DNA from 3 places in the Conexibacter stalactiti genome. Region 1 is predicted to be linked to each of the others. Evidence: riboswitches for the same ligand, from Rfam matches in the RefSeq annotation. Region 1 holds a riboswitch; each other region holds the start of a gene.

The links. A riboswitch is a leader RNA that binds a small molecule or an ion and turns the genes downstream of it on or off. The one in region 1 is predicted to bind cobalamin.
Region 2: it holds a riboswitch for cobalamin, as region 1 does, so the genes downstream of both, R7226_RS28385 (hypothetical protein) here and R7226_RS07730 (prenyltransferase/squalene oxidase repeat-containing protein) in region 1, are expected to answer to the same signal.
Region 3: it holds a riboswitch for cobalamin, as region 1 does, so the genes downstream of both, R7226_RS14455 (ABC transporter substrate-binding protein) here and R7226_RS07730 (prenyltransferase/squalene oxidase repeat-containing protein) in region 1, are expected to answer to the same signal.

The regions. Positions count from the first base shown of each region.
Region 1 covers NZ_JAWSTH010000014.1:4,071-10,286, reverse strand. The annotation lists gene R7226_RS07750 (hypothetical protein) at 77-754, opposite strand; gene R7226_RS07745 (hypothetical protein) at 820-1,947, opposite strand; gene R7226_RS07740 (helix-turn-helix domain-containing protein) at 2,142-2,570, opposite strand; gene R7226_RS07735 (class I SAM-dependent methyltransferase) at 2,641-3,483, shown strand; cobalamin riboswitch at 3,531-3,691, shown strand; gene R7226_RS07730 (prenyltransferase/squalene oxidase repeat-containing protein) at 3,779-5,449, shown strand; gene R7226_RS07725 (MotA/TolQ/ExbB proton channel family protein) at 5,487-6,107, shown strand; gene R7226_RS07720 (DUF2149 domain-containing protein) at 6,104-6,216, shown strand, end outside.
Region 2 covers NZ_JAWSTH010000132.1:7,907-14,122, forward strand. The annotation lists gene R7226_RS28360 (NAD(P)/FAD-dependent oxidoreductase) at 1-91, opposite strand, end outside; gene R7226_RS28365 (pyruvate dehydrogenase) at 368-2,113, opposite strand; gene R7226_RS28370 (FKBP-type peptidyl-prolyl cis-trans isomerase) at 2,224-2,829, opposite strand; gene R7226_RS28375 (phosphatase PAP2 family protein) at 2,967-3,812, shown strand; gene R7226_RS28380 (cob(I)yrinic acid a,c-diamide adenosyltransferase) at 3,867-4,430, opposite strand; cobalamin riboswitch at 4,534-4,670, shown strand; gene R7226_RS28385 (hypothetical protein) at 4,720-6,216, shown strand, end outside.
Region 3 covers NZ_JAWSTH010000035.1:20,984-27,199, reverse strand. The annotation lists gene R7226_RS14475 (low temperature requirement protein A) at 1-88, opposite strand, end outside; gene R7226_RS14470 (ABC transporter ATP-binding protein) at 118-885, opposite strand; gene R7226_RS14465 (FecCD family ABC transporter permease) at 920-1,927, opposite strand; gene R7226_RS14460 (class I SAM-dependent methyltransferase) at 1,932-2,792, opposite strand; gene R7226_RS14455 (ABC transporter substrate-binding protein) at 2,789-3,850, opposite strand; cobalamin riboswitch at 3,933-4,091, opposite strand; gene R7226_RS14450 (hypothetical protein) at 4,102-4,707, opposite strand; gene nagA (N-acetylglucosamine-6-phosphate deacetylase) at 4,820-6,049, opposite strand; gene R7226_RS14440 (ROK family protein) at 6,120-6,216, opposite strand, start outside.

The sequences.
Region 1 (6,216 bases):
GGCTCGTCATGAGCCGCCCCCTCACCGCTTCACACTCCCGAGGCAGAGTGCAATTCACTGCAGGAGCCGCGATGGCTCATAGGTTTGAGACCGTTCCTTCGATGTGCCAGTAGCCGTTGTAGCCGGCGAACGGACCGCTCGTTATGGGAGCGACCCAGTCGAGCACGATCGTGCCTCCCGTTCTGGTTAGGGTGAACGAGGTCGCGTTGATGACCGCCGCGCCCTGGTTGAACGCCTGGTTGTTCCAGTACGCCGTCCACGCTCTCAGATTCGCGACTATCGTGGCCGGTCTCGCTAGTAGGTTCACGACGATGCTCGGCGCACCGTTGGCGACTCTCGTTATCGGGTCGATGCTCGGCGTCGCGACGCTGAAGTCGACGCCGTCGAACCCGGTCGGAGCGATGATCGCATCGGCGAGCGCGTTGCCGGAGCCGTCGAACGTCGGCGTCGGCGGCTCTTGGTTCGCTAGCAGCGAGAGGCCGTCCGTCCCCGGCGACAACAGCGTGTACGTTCTGTCGAGGGTGTTGGTCGAGCTGGCGTTGGAGTAGTAGTTCGGTGCGACGCCGAGCCGGAACCACGACCCCGTCGGGGTGGCACCGGCCGAGCCGGGCGTGATTAGGAGCGTGTTCCCGAGTAGGACCTCGGTTGCATGTGCCGCCGATGCCGCGAAGGCGGCCACGAGGCCGACGAGCGCCGCCGCGAACAGCAGGACCCTGAGCGGCGCGCGCCAGAGCCCGTCGATCGACTTGCTCACTGCGATCACATCCTTTCGATGTGTATGTGATTGACCCGCCACCCCCGATGAGTGACAGGTGACTGCTATGGGGACGTCTGAGCAGGTCTGAACGTTCCGGCGAGGTGCCAGGAACCTATGAATTTGTCGAACGGGCCCGTGACGATCAGGCTCTTCCACTCGAGCAGGAAGCGGCCGCTCGCCGCGTCGTAGGTGCCGCTCACCGCCGTCGATGCGCCCGGCACCGAGCCGTCGGGCTTCGGCGTGCCCTGGTTGAACCAGTTGCCGTTCCACTGCGCCGCCCACGCCGTCACCTGTCCGCTCAATCTGCCGCCGTTGACGGTGATCGCGGGGAGCGGATCGGCGACGCTGAGCTGCGCGTCCTGCGGCGCGGTGACGATGCTGAAGTACTGACCGAAGAACTTCGTCGGCTGCACGATCCGATTTGCCAATGCGGCGCCGGTCGGATCGAACGCGGGCGTCGGCGCCGGCTGGTAGACGTCGGTCCGCAGGCCGCCGTCGGTGCCGGGGTCCAGCAGCGTGTACTCCTTGTTGCGCGATCTCGAGTCGGCGTTGACGAAGTTGGAGCCGACCGGCGTGACCATCTGGAACCACGAGCCGCTGTGCGTTCCGTTGACGTAGGAGACGCCCGGCTCGATCGCGAAGGTGCCGAGGAGCGGGGTGCCCTGCGGAGCGTTCGGCCCCGGGTCGATCGGGCTGCCTCCCGGCGCGGGGCCTGCCCCCGGCCCCGTGCCCGGCGTCGTCGTGCCGCTGCCGCCGCCGCTGCCGCCGCCCGCGCCCGGTCCCGTCGTCCCTCTCGACGCCGCGCTGACGGTGAGCGTGCGGCTGAGCGCTCTGCCCGACGGCTTGCCCGCGATCGTCACGCGCGCCGTCAGCGACAGCCGGCCGCTGAGCCGCGTCGTCCGCGTCAGCTTGAAGGCCCGTCTGGCGTCGAGCGGCGCGCTGAACCGCTCCACCCCGCGCCGCGCGTCCTTCAGCGTCAACGCGACCCGCGTTCCGCGGCGCTGTCTCGCGCTGAGCGTCGGCAGCGTCGCACGGCCCTGGATCGTCAGCCGCGCGCCGCTCGCTCTCACCTGCGTCAGCGTCAGCCGCGCCGGCGCCGGTCTCGCCGCACGTGACGCGCCCATCGCGGCAGCCGGCGGCAGCGCGCTCAGGATCGCGAGGACAAGCAGGACTCGGAGACGGCTCGGCACGTGCATGCTCCTGACGGATGCGGTCGGACGGTGTGGAGCGCGACCCCGGATCGACGCCGGTGGCAGCTAGCGCTCCACTTGCTCGAAAAACAATACTACATTCTCTACCGGTTTAGTCAAGAATGGTTTTCGGCGCATCGCCCACCGCTCGGCGCAGACGTCGAGATCTGGCTCGGCGACCGCTTCTGCGTCCGTCAGACGCCGGGCCGCCGCGGGCGGGCCGGGCGGATCGCGCCGGAAGCGGCGGCCTGCAGCAGGCGGCGGAACGTCGGGCATTCCATGTGGGTCGGCGCGGGACAGTCGGCGGCGTGGGCGATCGCGTCGCGCATCACGGTCAGCTCGCGGATCCGCTCGTCCAGCTCGGCGGCCTTCGCGGCGAGCATGTCGCGATCGAGGCGCGGGCTGCCGTCGGCGGCGAACATGAGCGCGATCTCGTCGAGTGAGAAGCCGGCGGCGCGGCCCATCGCGATCAGCGCCAGGCGCTCGACCACGGCGGCGTCGAACTGGCGGCGCTGGCCGCGCCGGCCGATCGAGGCGATCAGGCCCTTCTGCTCGTAGAAGCGCAGCGCCGAGGCGGGCAGACCGGAGCGCTTCATCACCTCGCCGATGTCCAATTCGCTCATCCGCTTGACCTCAAGTCGACTTGAGCTGGCACTGTAGCCGTACCGCCCCGAGGAAAGCGAGACGACGACGATGAACGAGACGCGACAGACCGAGGACGAGCACGCGGCGCTGTGGAACGGTCGCTCAGGATGCGTCTGGGTGGACGCGCGGGAGCAGCTCGACGGCCTCTTCCAGCCGTTCGAGGAGCTGCTGGCGGATGTGGTCGCGGCGCGGCCGGAGAGCCGCGTGCTCGACGTCGGCTGCGGAACCGGCGCCACGACGCTCGCGGCGGTGCGACGGCTCGGGCCGCGCGGCAGCTGCACTGGCATCGACATCTCCGCTCCGATGCTCGCCGCCGCCAGAGAGCGGGCCGAGGCAGCGGGCCTCTCGGCGCGCTTCGTGCTCGGGGACGCCCAGACCCATCCGTTCGAGCCGGCGAGCTTCGACCTGCTGATCTCCCGTTTCGGCGTGATGTTCTTCGCTGACCCGGTCGCGGCGTTCGCGAACCTGCGGCGCGCGGCGGCTGACGGCGCCGAGCTGCGTTTCATCGCCTGGCGCGGCCCGGCCGAGAACCCCTTCATGACGACCGCCGCGCGAGCCGCCGCGCCGCTGCTGCCGGACCTGCCGGTGAGCGAGCCGGATGCGCCGGGCCAGTTCGGGTTCGCCGACCCCGACCGCGTCCGCGGGATCCTCGCCGACGGCGGTTGGAGCGCGATCGACCTCCAGCCGCTCGACGTCACGCTCACGATGCCGGCATCGCAGCTCGTCCCCTACGTGACCCGGCTCGGCCCCGTCGGCATCGCGCTGAAGGAGCAGGACGAACAGACCCGCGCGCGGGTCGTCGAGTCGGTCCGCCCTGCCTTCGACCCATACGTCGACGGCGACACGGTCCGCTTCACCGCCGCCTGCTGGACGATCGGGGCGCGGGCCTAGCCGCTCTGGCGCGGGTCGCGGGCGGGCCGGTGTAGGGTTCCGCCCGCGAGTCGATCGCACCCGAAGCACAAGGGTCAGGGAATCCGGTCTGAATCCGGAGCTGGCGCGCAGCGGTGGGGATGCGAGGCGACGGTTCGACATGCCACTGGAGCGATGCTCCGGGAAGGCGAGCCGCCGCAGGCATCCAAGCCCGAAAACCTGTCGACTCGGCCCACGCTGCCCATAGGCCGCGCGGGTTCCGCCAACGCGGCCTCGCGCAACGGGCCGTTCGGAGCAGAGGAGCAGGAACCGAGTCGTGCCGCCTCATCCGCAGGTCCCGCAGCGGGCGCGTGCCGCCCCGCGACGCCCGTCGGCGCTCGTCTTGCTGCTCGTGCTGCTGGCCGCGACGGTCGCGGCGCTGTCGCTGCTCGCGAGCGGTCCCGCCCCGGCGCAGTCGGGCGACCGGGTGCTCGACGGCACGGTCGCCTACATGCAGCAGCACCAGCGCAGAGACGGCTGCTTCCCGATGGTTCCAGGCGGCGAGGCCGACCCGGTCACGGCCAGCCCGTGGACGGCGCTGGCGCTCGCGGCTGCCGGGGTCAACCCGCGCGAGCAGTTCCGCCCCGACGGCTACCGCTCGGTCTTCGACTGCATCGAGGCCGCCGCCGGCCAGCTCGCGAACACGACCGACCTCGAGCGCACGCTGCTGGTCGTCAACGCCGCCGGCACCGACCCGCGCGCCTTCGGCGGCGTCGACCTCGTCGCGGGCATCCTGCGCCAGCAGCGGGACAGCGGCGCCTTCTCGCGCACCTTCGGCAGCGCCGGCGCCGACTCCCCCGTCAACACGACGGTCTTCGCGATCCTCTCGCTCTCGCTCGTCAGAGAGCCGGCCGTCGAGGCGGCGATCGGCCGCGCGGCCGACTGGCTGCTGACCGCGCAGAACGACAGCGGCAGCTGGTCCGACGTCGCCGCGCACACGAACGAGAGCACGGACATGACCGGCGCGGCGCTGCAGGCGCTGCGCGCGGCCGGCCGGGTCGGCGCGGGTGCGGGCACCGAGCACGGGCCCTCGCGCGCGGCGGTCGACAGAGCGCTCGCGTGGCTGCGCACGCTGCAGCGCGATGACGGCGGCTTCCCGCTGCTGCTGCGCGAGCAGACCGGCAACTCCGGCTCGACCGCGTGGGTCGCCCAAGGGCTGTGGGCGGTCGGCGAAGACCCTCGCGCGTGGGTCAGATCCGGCCGCAGCATGCTCGACTTCCTCGCCTCGCTGCAGCGCGACGACGGCCACATCGCCTGGAAGGCCGACAACGACGCCAGCCCGATGTGGATGACGTCGTACTCGCTGCCGGCATACAGCGGCCGCTACCTGCCGATCGCCGCGATCCCCCCGAGCGGCAGGTCGCCCGACCCGCGCAACGCGCCCTCGCCCGAGAGACCGGCCGGCGGGACCGGCGGCGGCAGCGGCGGCGACGAGCGCGCGCCCGGCGGCGGCGTGCTGGCGGGCGGCGGCGGCGAGGGCGCGCCGAACTTCAGCCGCCCGCGGCCGGACAGCAAGGGCGCGACGATCGGCGGCGTGCGGCAGACGCGCGTGACCCGCGCGACGCCCAGACGCGGCCGCGAGCGCACCCAGGCGCAGCAGGACCGCGACGCCGCCGACAGCGATCCGGGGGTGGCGGACGAGCCGGATGAGCCGGACGCCGCGCCCGCGCCGGAGAGCGCCGATGAACCCGGCGCTGCCCCCGGCCCCGGCGACGGCCGCGACGCGTCGCAGCACGGCGACAGCGACGGCGGTGAGCGGGTGACCGGCCTCGTCGTCGGCGGCGGCACCGCGGCCGGCGCGGACGGCGGCGCGCTCGCCGGGGCCTACGGGCTGCGCGGCGCCGAGCGCGGCGGCGACACCGGCCCGCAGCTCGCCCTTGCGATCGCGACAGCCCTGCTGATGGCCGCCGCCGGCGGCGGCCTGTGGGAGCGGCGGCTCACCACATGACTCCGATGCGACGACCCGACCGATGGAGCGAACCCCGATGACTCTCCCCTTCGCCGTCTCGCTGCACGACCGCATCGGCGATGCGCTCGCGCAGCTCGTCTCGGTGCTCGCGATCCCGGTGCTGCTGCTCGCGCTGGCCGCGCTGCTGGCGTGCGCGCTGGAGTGCGGGCGGTTCGCGATGGAGGCATCGCAGCGTCGCGGCCGCCGCCGGCGGTGGCCGCTGCGGGCGCTCGCCGCACGCGCCGTCGCCAGCCCCGGCGAGGCGGCGCAGCTGGCGACCCACGCGCCGTCGTCGTTCGCCGCGACGGCGGTCACGCAGCTCGCGGCGGCCGTCAGCGCCGCGCGACCGCAGGCGGCCGAGCACGCGCTCGCCGACTTCGAGCTGGCGGTGCAGAAGCGGCTCGACCGCACGCGCATGCTCGTGCGCGCCGGTCCGGCGATCGGCCTGATGGGGACGCTGATCCCGCTCGCGCCGGGCCTCGAAGCGCTCTCCGACGGCGACATCGGCCAGCTTGCGAGCGATCTGCGGATCGCCTTCGCCGCAACCGTCGTCGGCCTGCTCGTCGGCACCGTCGCGTTCGCGCTGACGCTCACGCGCACGCGCATGTACACCGAGGACCTGACCGCGCTCGAACGCGCGGCCGAGGCCGTCGCATGAGCCGGATCGGGCTCGGCCGCCACGGCAACCTCGACGACGCCGCCGGCGACCCGCTCGACGGCCTCGTGAACCTCTTCGACGTCGGCATCGTGCTCGCCGTCGCCTTCCT
Region 2 (6,216 bases), on a different contig from region 1:
GCGCGTCGTAGGAGAGCGCGCCGCCGCCGGCGAGTCGCAGCTCGCGGCGCTCGCCGTCGACGGCCGCGACCGTCGGCGACGAACGTGGCATCGTGCTCGACGCAGATGCGCGCCAGCGGATAGCGCCGCACCGGCGCCGGTCCGAACGGCTCCAGCACGCTCAGCGGGCGGTAGTCGAGCTGGTCGCGCGGGGAGACGAGCGTCACCTCCAGCTGCCGGCCGCGCTCCGTCGCGCGCAGCGCCAGCAGCGTCTCGACGGCGGCGATGCCGCCGCCCGCGATCACGACGCGGTGGGGTGGGTCGGCGGGTGCGCGCAGGTCGGCCACGCCGCCACTCTAGTCGCGCGCGACGGCTGCCGGGCCGCCTCTCAGGGGCGCGGGATGTTGCGGAGGTTGGAGCGCGCGAGGTCGATCATGCGGCCGACGCCGCCCTCGACGACCAGCTTGGAGGCCGCGAGCGCGAAGCCCTTGACCTGGTCGGCGGTGATGCTCGGCGGCATCGACAGGGCGTTGGGGTCGGTGACGACCTCGATCAGCACCGGGCCGGGCCGCGACAGGCCGTCGGCGAGGCCGTCGCGGACGGCGGCTGGGTCCTCGATCCGGATCGCGTCGAGCCCGGCGGCGCGGGCGATCGCGGCGAAGTCGTGCGGCGGGTGGTCGGTCTCGTGGTCGGGCATGCCCTCGACGAGCATCTCCAGCTTGACCATCCCGAGCGAGGCGTTGTTCATCACGACGAGCTTCAGCGGCAGTCTGTGCAGCCGGACCGTCAGCAGCTCGCCGAGCAGCATCGAGAGGCCGCCGTCGCCGCTGAGCGAGATCACCTGCCGCCCGGGGTGGGAGCGCTGCGCGCCGATCGCCTGCGGCAGCGCGTTGGCCATCGTCCCGTGGCGCCACGAGCCGATCACGCGGCGGCGCCCGTTCGGCGTCAGGTAGCGCGCCGCCCAGACGTTGTTCATGCCGGTGTCGACGGTGAAGATCGCGTCGTCGGCGGCCAGCTCGTCGAGCACCGCGGCGACGTACTCGGGGTGGACCGGCACGTGCTTCTCGACGTTGCGCGTGTACGCGGCGACGACCTTCTCCAGCGTCTGCGCGTGGCGCCGCAGCATGTTGTCGAGGAAGGCGCGGTCGCGCTTGGGCTCCAGCAGCGGCAGCAGCTTGGCGATCGTCGCGCGCACGTCGCCGTGGACCGGCCAGCTGACGAGCGTGCGGCGGCCGAGCTTGGCGGCGTCGCGGTCGACCTGCGCGGTCGCTCTCTGCGGCAGGAACGCGTCGTAGGGGAAGTCGGTCCCCAGCAGCACGAGCAGGTCGGCCTCGTGCGTGGCGTCATAGCAGGCGCCGTAGCCGAGCAGGCCGCTCATGCCGACGTCGTAGGGGTTGTCGAACTGGATCCACTCCTTGCCGCCGAGCGCGTGGCCGACGGGGGAGAGCAGCGTTCCGGCCAGCTCCATCACCTCGGCGTGGGCGCCGCGCACGCCGGCGCCGCAGAAGAGCGTCACGGTCTCGGCGGCGTTGAGCGCGTCGGCGAGCGCCCGCACCTGCTCGTCGCTCGGCACGACGGCGCCCTGCGGCGCGGCGAGCGTGCTGGTGCCGGTCGACTGGGCGGCCGGCATCGCGGCGAGGTCGCCCGGCAGCGCGACGACGGAGACGCCGCCGTGCCCGAGCGCCGTCTGGATCGCGATCCGCAGCACGCGCGGCAGCTGCCGCGGCGAGGAGATCAGCTCGCTGTAGTGGCTGCACTCGGCGAACAGGCGGTCGGGGTGGGTCTCCTGGAAGAAGCCGGTGCCGATCTGCGCGGCGGGGATGTGGGACGCGAGCGCCAGCACCGGCGCGCCGTTGCGGTGGGCGTCGTAGAGGCCCTGGATCAGGTGGGTGTTGCCGGGACCGCTGGAGCCCGCGCAGACGGCCAGCCTGCCGGTCAGCTGCGCCTCGGCGCCGGCCGCGAAGGCGGCCGCCTCCTCGTTGTGGACGTGGACCCACTCGATCCCGGGGCTGCGGCGGACGGCGTCGACGATCGGGTTGAGGCTGTCGCCGACGAGCCCGTAGATGTGGTCGACGCCGGCTTGACGCAGCACCTCGACGAACTGCTCGGCGATCGTCTGTCTGCCCGGGGCCATCGTTGCTGTAGGTGCCCGCCCGTGCCGCTCTCCAACCACGCTCGTTGAGTCTTAACTGCGACGGGCCCGGTCGCCCGGGCCCGTCGGAAGGCTGCGTTGTGGTGAACGGCTCAGCCGGCCGGCGCCTGCGCGGCCGGATCGGCGGCGACGCCGGGTGCGGCCGCGCGTCTGATGCCGAGCAGGTCGACGGTGAAGACGAGCGTCGAGTTTCTCGGGATGCCGCCCTGCTCCTGATCGCCGTAGCCGAGCGCCGGCGGGATGATGAGCGTGCGGCGACCGCCGATTCTCATGCCCGGGATGCCCTGCCACCAGCCGGCGATCACGCCGCCGTTGTCGATCGCGATCTCGAGCGGCTCTCTGCGGTCCCAGGAGGCGTCGAACTTTCTGCCGTTGTCGTAGAGGGTCCCGTAGTAGTCGACGATTGCGGTGTCGCCGGCCTGGATCTCCTCGCCGTCGCCGACCGTCACGTCTCTGATGATCAGCTGGTCGACTCTCTCACCGGGGTGCGCCTCGTGTCTCGGTTCTCTGAACGGGTTTCTGATCGGCGTCGCGGCTGGATCCGCGGGCGTCGTTCTCGCCGTCGTCGAGGTGGCCGCCGCGGTGTCGGCGGCCGCGGACGTCTCGGTGGAGTTGTCGTCGTCGCCGCAGCCGGCGAACAGAAGGGCGGCGGCACTGATGCCGACCGCAAGGAATCGAGTTGCTCGCGCAGTGGTCACGGCCGGAATGTACCGGAGCGACCATCATCCATGCGCCGGTCCGACACCGACACTTAAGTGGAATGACGACGTTTTATGCTCGATTTAGGCAACGCCGCCGCGCCGGGCCGGAGGAGCGCGCTCGCTACCCTGACGAGATGGAACGCCGAACGCAGCTCGCGCTCGCGGGCGCCGCGGCGATCGCGGCGCTGCTGCCGCTCGTCTACCTGGCGGTCGTCTTCGTCGGCCCCGTGCACCACCTCGACGCCGTCGTGCTGCAGGGCTTCCGCAACCTCGACGGCCCGCGCGTCCATCCGGTCGCGCAGTTCATCGCGACGCTCTGCGACCCGGACACGTTCGTCTGGTTCGTCGCGGCGCTCGTCGTCGTCGCGCTGCTGCGGCGCAGACCGCGCACCGCGGCCGCCGTCGCGATCGTGCTGCTCGGCGCCAACGTCACCACGCAGCTGCTGAAGCCGGCGCTCGCGAGCGACCGCTGGTCGTCGCTGCTGGTCGACGGCGGCCAGATCCTGCCGGCGGCATGGCCGAGCGGCCATGCGACCGCGTCGATGTCGATCGCGCTCTGCGCGGTGCTCGTCGCCCCGGCGCGGTGGCGCCCGTGGGTCGGGGCGCTCGGCGCCGTCTTCGCCGTCGCGGTCACCTTCTCGTTCCTGACGCTCTCGTGGCACTACCCCAGCGACGTGCTGGGCGGCTTCCTCGTCGCGACGCTGTGGGCGCTGCTGGCGGTCGCGGTGCTGTCGTGGGCGCAGTCGCGCTGGCCGCTGCGCAGCGCCGACGGCGACGCGCCGCCGCTGCGCGAGACGCTCGCGCCGGCCGGCGTGACGGCCGTCAGCGCCGCGCTGCTCAGCGCGATGGTGCTGCTCGCGCGACCCGAGCAGGTCGTCTCCTATGCGCAGGAGCACACCGTCTTCGTCTTCGGCGCCGGCGCGCTGGCGGCCGTCGCGCTCGCGCTCGCGGCCGCGCTCAGCGTGCTGACGCGGCGCTGAGGGCGCGGCCGCCTCAGCGCGCGGCCGGCGCGGTCGAGGCGCTGAGCGCGCCGCCTACTGCTGCTGCTGGCCGGCGCCCGGCTGCCACAGCGGCTCCTCGCTGCCGTTGGCGCCGCGGCTGAGGATGAAGAGCAGGTCGGAGAGGCGGTTGAGGTAGCGCACGACCTGCTCGCCCAGCTCGTCGCCGCAGGCGATCGCGGCGCGCTCGGCGCGGCGGCAGACGGTGCGGCAGACGTGCAGCTGCGCCGCGCCCGGCGTCCCGCCCGGGAGCACGAACGAGCGCAGCGGCGCAAGCGTCGCGTTGACCTCGTCGCAGCGCTCCTCCAGCCACGCCGTCTGCTCGGGCTGCACGCGCAGCCGCTCCTTGTCGCCGCCGTGCGGGACGGCGACGTCGGCGCCGACGTCGAAGAGGTCGTTCTGGATCCGTCTCAGCCACTCGACGTATCGCGGCGGCAGTCCGGGGGTGGCGATCGCCACGCCGAGATGGGCGTTCAGCTCGTCGACGGTGCCGTACGCCTCGATCCGCGGGTGCGTCTTCGGCACGCGGCTCATGTCGCCGAGGTGCGTCTCGCCGCTGTCGCCGAGACGCGTGTAGATGCGCGTCAGATTGACGGTCATCTGGAGCACTCTACCCCTGCTTCGGCGGCTGGCAAGCCGCTCTGCAACGTCGTCGCGGCGGCCTGAGCGCTACCATCGGCGCCGTTCAAGGTCGGTGGCGATGGGAAGTCCGGTGCGAATCCGGCGCGGACCCGCCACTGTGATCGGGGAAGCCGTTCGCAGGCGCCGCACGGGCGCCGGCCACCGGAAGGCCAATGGCACCGGGAAGGCGCGAGACGGTCGGCCCGAGAGCCAGGAGACAGAGCCCCCGGCCGCTGACTCAGACGCCCTCGCGGAAAGGGGTGCACAGATGTCCCGCACGATCCTCGGCTCCTTGATCGGAGCGCTCGCCGTGACCGCGCTCGCGGCGCCGCTCGCTGATGCCGCCGGGCGCCCGGCGGACGTGACGGTGCGCGTCGAGGGTCCCCGCGGGACGCTCGTCGACACGCCGGTCACGACGACCACCGCCGCCGTCGTCAAGGACGGCGACAGAGCCCACGCCTGCAGCGGCACGAGCGCCGCCGGCGCGCTGGAGCAGGCGACCGAGGGGGAGTGGACGGCCTCCTACTTCAGAGGGCTCGGCTACGCCGTCGACGCGATCGACGGCGTCAGACCGGCCAGCGCCAACGACTACTGGACGCTGTGGGTCAACGACAGATCGTCGCTGACCGGCCTCTGCGACACCGAGCTGCAGGACGGCGACGAGCTGCTGCTGTTCGTCTGCACCAGCGGCCCCGACTTCAACTGCACCAACGCGCCGCTGGGGCTGGTCGCGCCGCGCACGCGCAACGCCAGACCGACCGTCCAGGTCATCTCCTTCGGCCCCGACGGCAGAACGACGCCGGCCGCCGGCGCGACCGTCAGCGGCGGCGCCGCGCCGGTCAGAGCGGATGCGCAGGGCAACGCGCGCGTGACGCTGAAGCGCGGCGAGAGCACGCTGCGTGCGACGCGCACGGGCAGCACGCCGTCCGCGCGCCTCTTCTGCGCCGACGGTCGCTGCGGCAGCAGCGACCGCACGCCGCCGCTGCTGTCGGTGCGCGGGATCTCCGACGGGCAGACGTTCGCCCCGGCGCGCGCGCCACGCGCGCTGCGCGGCGTCGCCAGAGGGCTCGACGGCGGGATCGTCGAGCTGCGGCTGGCACGTCGCCACGACGGTCGCTGCACCGCGTACGTCGGCCGCATCGAGGATTTCGTCAGATGTCCCAGGAGAGGCGCGCCTTGGTTCCAGGCGGCCGACCGCGAACGCTGGTCCTACCTGCTGCCGGCGCGGCTGGCGCCCGGCCGCTACACGCTCGGCGTGATCGCCGCCGACGGCGCCGGCAACAGCGCCAAGCCGCTCGTCGTCCGCTTCACCGTGGCCGAGCGGGCGGCGGCGAGCGCCGCGGTCGCATCTGGCGCACACGCCGTGCCCGGCACGCCCGGCGCCGTCGTCCACGCCGCGGCCGCCCCGCGCGTCCCCGTCCGCGTCGTCGGCGCGAGCGGCAGCACGCTCGCGCGCCGCACCGTCGCCGCGAGCGCGACTACCGCGGGCGTCGGGCGCAAGCGCTGCGCCGTCGCGGGCGGCACGCCGCTGGCCGCGCTCCTCGCCGTCGCCCACGGCGGCGGCCCGTCGGTCAAACTCGCCGACTTCGGCTCCTGCGGCCGCCGCGCCGCGGACGGCAGCGGCCTCTACGTCACGTCGATCGCCGGCAAGCGCGCCGCCGGTCAGGCCGGCTGGGTCTACGCCGTCGGCGGCCGCCTCGGCAGCGCCGGCGCCGCCGATCCGTCGGGCCCGTTCGGCAGCGGTCTGCTGAAGGGCGGCCAGTCG
Region 3 (6,216 bases), on a different contig from region 1:
ACACGAAGACGAGGTCGTAGAACAGTTCGAGCGAGGTCGCCCGCTGTCTCTCCGGATCCCCGGGGGCGCGTTGGAAGCGGCTGCTCATCGGCGCGAGTCTACGACGCGCCGCCGACCTCAGCGTGCGAGGAAGCGGATCGACGGGCGGCCGGGGCCGGCGCCGTCCGGGGTGACCTCGGCGTCGACCTCGTAGACGTCGGCGATCAGCCGCGGCGTGAGCACGTCGGCTGGGGCGCCGAGCGCGGCGACGCGGCCGTGCGCGAGCACGACGAGGCGGTCGCAGAAGATCGCCGCGAGGTTGAGGTCGTGGAGCGCGACGACGGAGGTGAGCGGCAGCCGCCGCACGAGCGCGAGCAGGTCGAGCTGGTGGCGCACGTCGAGGTGGTTGGTCGGCTCGTCCAGCAGCAGCTCGCGCGGCTCCTGCGCCAGCGCGCGTGCGATCTGCACGCGCTGCTGCTCGCCGCCGGAGAGCGCGTGCCAGCGGCGGTCGCGCAGCGTCGCGAGGTCGGTGTCGAGCAGCGCCCGCTCGACCGCGCGGTCGTCGGCGGCGGTGTCGCCCGACCAGCTGCCGCGGTGGGGGATCCGGCCCAGCCGGACGACCTGCTCGACGGTCAGGTCGACCTCGGTGCTCGCCTGCTGCGCGACGACGGCGACCCGCCGCGCGACCTCGCGCCGTCGCAGCCCGCCGAGCTCGGCGCCGTCGAGCAGGACGGCGCCGTCGCTCGGCCTGCGCAGCCCCGCCAGCAGCCGCAGCAGCGATGACTTGCCGGAGCCGTTCGGTCCCAGCAGGCCGAGCGTCGCGCCGGCCGGGACGTCCAGCGTGACGCCGTCGACGATCAGCGCGCCGCCGGCCGACCACGACACCTCACGCGCGTGGAGGCTCATCGCTGGCACCCCGCCCCGACCGCCGCACGCGCGCTCACGTCCGCCGCCCCCGCTGCGCGAGGATCGCCGCGAAGGCCGGCACGCCGATCAGCGCCGTCACGACGCCGACCGGCAGCTCCTGCGGCTCGAACAGCGTGCGCGCGGCGGTGTCGACCCAGACGAGGAAGATCGCGCCGGCGATCGCCGTCGCCGGCAGCAGCCGTCGGTGGCCGGGGCCGACCAGCAGCCGCGCCGCGTGCGGCAGCACCAGCCCGACGAAGCCGATCGCGCCGGCCGCGCTGACGAGCGTCGCCGTCAGCAGCGCGGTCACGACCAGCAGCAGCGCGCGCACGCGCGCGACCGAGATCCCGAGCGCGCCGGCGGCGTCCTCGCCGAAGGCGAAGGCGTCGAGCGCCGCCGACTGCGACAGGCAGAGCGCCAGCCCGAGCGCGCAGACGGCGCCGCACAGCGCGACGTCCTGCCAGTCGGCGCCGCCGAGCGAGCCGAGCAGCCAGAACAGCACGCCGCGCGTCTGCTCGGCGTCGGCGGAGGAGAAGACGAGGAAGGTCGTCACGGCCATGAACAGCTGCGTCCCGGCGACGCCGGCGAGCACGACGCGGTCGGTCCCGCCGCCGCTGACGGCCGCCAGCGCCAGCACCAGCCCGAAGGCGACGAGCGCGCCGGCGAAGGCGCCGGTCGAGAGCGCGATCGCGCCGCCGCCGACGCCGGCGACGATCACCAGCACCGCGCCGGTCGAGGCGCCGGAGGAGATCCCCAGCACGAACGGGTCGGCGAGCGGGTTGCGCAGCAGCGACTGCAGGATCGCGCCGCAGATCGCCAGCCCCGCCCCGCAGACGGCCGCCAGCAGCGTGCGCGGCAGCCGCAGATCCCAGACGATCCCCTCCTGGATCCGCGACAGGCCGGCGTCGCCGAGGCCGAGCTGCTGGCCGACGACGGCGTAGACGTCGCCGACGGCGATCTCGGCCGGCCCGATCGTGATCGCGACGGCGATCGAGAGGGCGAGCAGGAGCAGGCCGGCGAGCGAAAGAGCGACGCTGCGCATGGAGTCACTCCGACGCGCGCGAAGGAGCCTCTGGCGAGTTCGCGGAAGGCATCAAGGCCGCAGGCCGCAGACGCCCCATCACCACGTAGTCATCCAAGAGCTGCCACACCGTCCCGACCTCCGCGAAGCCGGCCTGCGCCAGCGCCGCGAGCTGGAAGTCGACGGCGGTCGTCGGCGGCGCGTCGCGGCCGGCGAAGCGGCGCTCGCGCTCGGCCACCAGCGCGGCTCCGCCGGGACCGGAGCGCGCTTCCTCCCACCACGCTTCCCACGTCGGCGCGCCGGCGGCGTGGCCGGCCCGCTGGGTCGCCTCGTCGTGTGCGGCGGCGACCCGCTTCAGCGTCGGCGAGCGATCGTCGAAGCGGAAGTGGTCGCCGTTGAGCAGCAGCCCGCCGGGCGCCAGCAGCTCCGCCGCCTGCGTGTACACGCGCACGAGCTGGTCGGGGTTCAGCCAGTGCAGCGCCGTCGTCGAGACGCAGGCGTCCGGGGCAGCGTCGCCGAGCGCGGCGCTGACCGCCGCCGGCCAGCCGGCGTCGAGCAGGTCGCCGTCGAGCAGCGTCAGGCGGTCGCCGTGGCGCTCTCCGAGCGCCCGCCGCGCGACGTCGAGCAGCAGCGGGTCGTGGTCGATCCCGACCACGCGCGCGCCCGGCAGCGCGTCGAGCAGGCGCGCGCCGAGCGAGCCCGGCCCGCAGGCGAGGTCGACGACCAGCGGCGCCGGCCCGAGCGTCAGCTCCAGCACCTCGGCGATGACGCGGAAGCGGCCCTCGCGATCGGCGATGTACGCCGCCTGCTGGTCGTCCCAGCGCGCGAGCAGGTCGGCGGCGGCGATCGCCTCGTCCGCGGCCGGCGACCCCGGCGCGGCGCTCATCTGCCGGCCAGCCCGAGTCTGCGCAGCCCGTCGGCGACCGTCTCGACCGCGTCGACGTTGCGCAGCGACGGGTCCATGTCGGAGCCGGAGAGCACGATGTAGCGTCTGTTCCGGACGGCGGTCAGCCGCTTGGCGACCGCGTCGGACTCGAGGAATCTGATCTTCGCCTCAGCGCTGTCGCCCTCGTCGCCGCGCGTCAGGTCGGCCAGCACGAGCACGTCGGGATCGCGGTCGAGGATCGCCTCCCAGCCGATCTCCGGCCACAGCTGTCTGTTGTCGGCGAAGGCGTTTCTGGCGCCGATCGCGCGCGTGACGATCCCGGGCGCGCCGCAGCAGCCGGCGATGTACGGCGTCTTCGACGACGAGTACCACCACATCAGCGAGAGGTCCTCGGCGCCGAGGTCGCTCGACGCTCTCGCCATCCGCGCTCTCAGCGACTCGACCAGCGCCGCGCCTCTCTCCGGCACGCCGAAGATCCGCGAGACCTCCGCGATCTCCGTGTAGAGGTCGTCGAGCGTCAGCTCGTCGGCCTGCTGCGCGGTCTGTCCACCGCACTCGCTGGAGGACTGGTAGGTCGGCACACCGAGTCTCTCGAAGCGGTCGCGCGGGGCGACGCCCTCGTCGGTGAACGACCAGTCGAAGGTCGCGTAGACGAAGTCGGGCTCGACCTTCAGGACGCGCTCGAAGGAGGCGAAGTCTCTGCTGATGACCGGGACCTTCGCGTTCGCCGCCGCGAGCGCGGGCGTGACCGGGTCGCTCCAGGAGACGCTGCCGGCCATGCGGTCCTCGAGCCCCAGCGTCAGCAGCAGCTCGGTCGCCGGCTGGTTGATCGAGACGGCGCGCTCGGGCGCCCGCTCGACCACGACCTCGCGCGCGCAGTTCCTGAGCGTCACCGGGTAGCTGGTCGAGGGCGCGGCGGCCGTGGTCGCGGCGGCCGTGGGGCTGCCGGCGGCGGTCGCGGCGGGGCTGTCGCCGTCGGAGCCGCAGCCGGCGAGCAGGCCGGCGGCGAGCACGGCGACGGCGGAGAGCGTGGGGAGGGTGAGGGCGCGCGGGGACACGCTGGCCTTTCGATCTGGGACCCGGTCGCGGGGCCCGTTGTGGACGATCCGGCCGCCCGCTGCGATGCATGCGGAGGGCCGCAAGCCAGCAGGTCTTCGGGCTCGGGATCGTCCGGGTGGAGCGCCTTCCCAGACCGTTGCCGGTCCAGTGGCCGATGCTCCGCCCGTCCCCCATACCGCTGCGCGTCAGCTCCGGCTTCTCACCGGATTCCCTGACCCACGGGGTGGGTGCGACTGGCTCGCCCGGGACCCTACCGTGCGGCGCGCTCGGCCGCCGTGCGCGCGACGATCCGCAGCTGGGTGCGCAGCACGACCCCGATGAACGGCGACAGCGCCCGCCAGTAGCGCAGGAAGGCGCGGCGCGACTGCGGATCGGTCGCCAGCGTGCGGCACTCGTAGCTGACGAGCACGCGCCCGGCGCCGTACGGGCGCAGCGAGAAGCCGGCGGCGATCTTCGCGAGACCCGGGCGCTCGAAGCCGGCGAAGTCGCGCGCGTCGATCGTCTCCCAGCTCGTCTCCCCGGCCCAGAAGCGCCCGACGACGCCGATCGCGATCTCGTGCGGCGGCCGCTCGCCGAGCACCACCCACTCGCCGTGGGCGCCGAGATCTGCGAGCCGCATCGTCGCCGTCGGCGCGGGTGCCGGCAACGGGCGCCGGCGAACGGTCGAGACGACCCGCTCGCCGAGCGCGCGCAGTTGGAAGAGCGCCCGCACCGGCTGCTGCTCGGCGGTGCGCATGAAGTCGGCCGCGCGGACGGCGTCGTAGACCTGCGCGAGGTCGCCGTCGATCAGCAGGTGCTCGGTGCGGACCGCGTCGGCGTGAGGGATCAGTTCGTCGAGCAGGAGCGGGGCGGTCATGCCGTGAACTCTCGCGTGGACGCACGCGCTCGTCATCGGCGCGGCCTACGCGGCGACGGCCGTAGTTCTCCGCGCGGCCGGCGCGTCCGCGCGCGACGGCGCGGCCGGCGCGCTAGGACGCGACGCGCGCGGCTGCGTCGACCCACGCCCCGCGCGCCAGCACGCGCGTGAGCGCGAGGTCGCGGTCGAGCACGACGAGGTCGGCGTCGCGGCCGGGCGCGATCGAGCCCTTGCGATCGCCGATCCCGAGCAGCTCCGCCGGCGTCGTCGCGGCCATCCGCGCCGCGTCGGCGAGCGTCACGCCGCCGAACGCGACCGCATTGCGGACGGCGGCGTCCATCGTCAGCGTCGCGCCGGCGATCGTCGCGCTGCCGGGCAGCGTCGCGCGGCCGGTGCGGACGCGGATCGCGCGGTCGCCGAGGCGGTAGTCGCCGTCGGGCAGCCCGGTCGCCTCGATCGCGTCGGTCACGAGCACCGTCCGTGCCGCGCCCTTGCACCGCATCAGCAGCCGCACCGCGGCGGGGTCGACGTGGACCCCGTCGCAGATCACCTCGCAGGTCAGCTCGTCGCGGTCGAGCGCGGCGCCGAGCAGTCCGGGGTCGCGGTGGTGCAGCGGCCGCATCGCGTTGAAGGCGTGCGTGACGGCGCGCGCGCCGGCCTCGATCGCCGCGACCGCCTGGCCGTAGTCGGCATCGCTGTGCGCGAGCGAGACGAGCAGCCCGCGCGCGACGGCGCGGCGCGTCAGCTCCAGCGCCCCCGGCAGCTCGGGCGCGAGCGAGATCGAGCGCGGCGCACTGTGGCCGAGCAAGCGCTCGGCCGCGTGGCTGAGCGGCGCGATCGCGCCGGCGCCGCCCACGTCGATTCGGCTCTCACCGACCGGCGCCATGAAGTGCGCGGCCTCCATCGCGCCGGGCCGGATCGCGCTCAGGAACGGTCCTTCCAGGTGCGCGCCGAGCACCTCGGCGGCGCCCGGCCGCGGCGCGGCGGAGGCGGCGCCGATCGCGTCGAGCGCGCTGAGCAGCTCGTTGACCGGCGCGGCGACGGTCGTCGCCAGCAGCGCGGTCGTTCCGTGCCCGGCGTGGAAGGCGGCGGCGCGCTGCACCTCGGCGGGATCGTCGGTGTTGAACTGGGCGCCGTCGCCGCCGTGCACGTGCAGGTCGACGAAGCCCGGCAGCAGCCACTGCCCGTCCAGCTCGATCCGCTCGCCATCGGGGGACACCGGGCGCGGGCCGGGCTCGCGCAGCTCAGCGATCCGCCCCGCGCGCACGACGACGTCGACCCAGCGGACCCCGTCTGGCGTCACGACGCGCCCCCCGGAGAGGGTCAGGCTGGCAGCGCTCACGGCCAGACCTCGGCTGGGAAGGCGAGCGTTCCCGACGGAATCCGAGGCCGCAGGCCGAGTGGTTCCGCGTTCAGGCCGGCCATGTCGCCAGCTCCTCGGCCGCGCCGCCGACCGCCTGCCAACCAGCCAGGCCGGCGCCGATCCAGCCGGCGCGCTCGCCGAGCGCG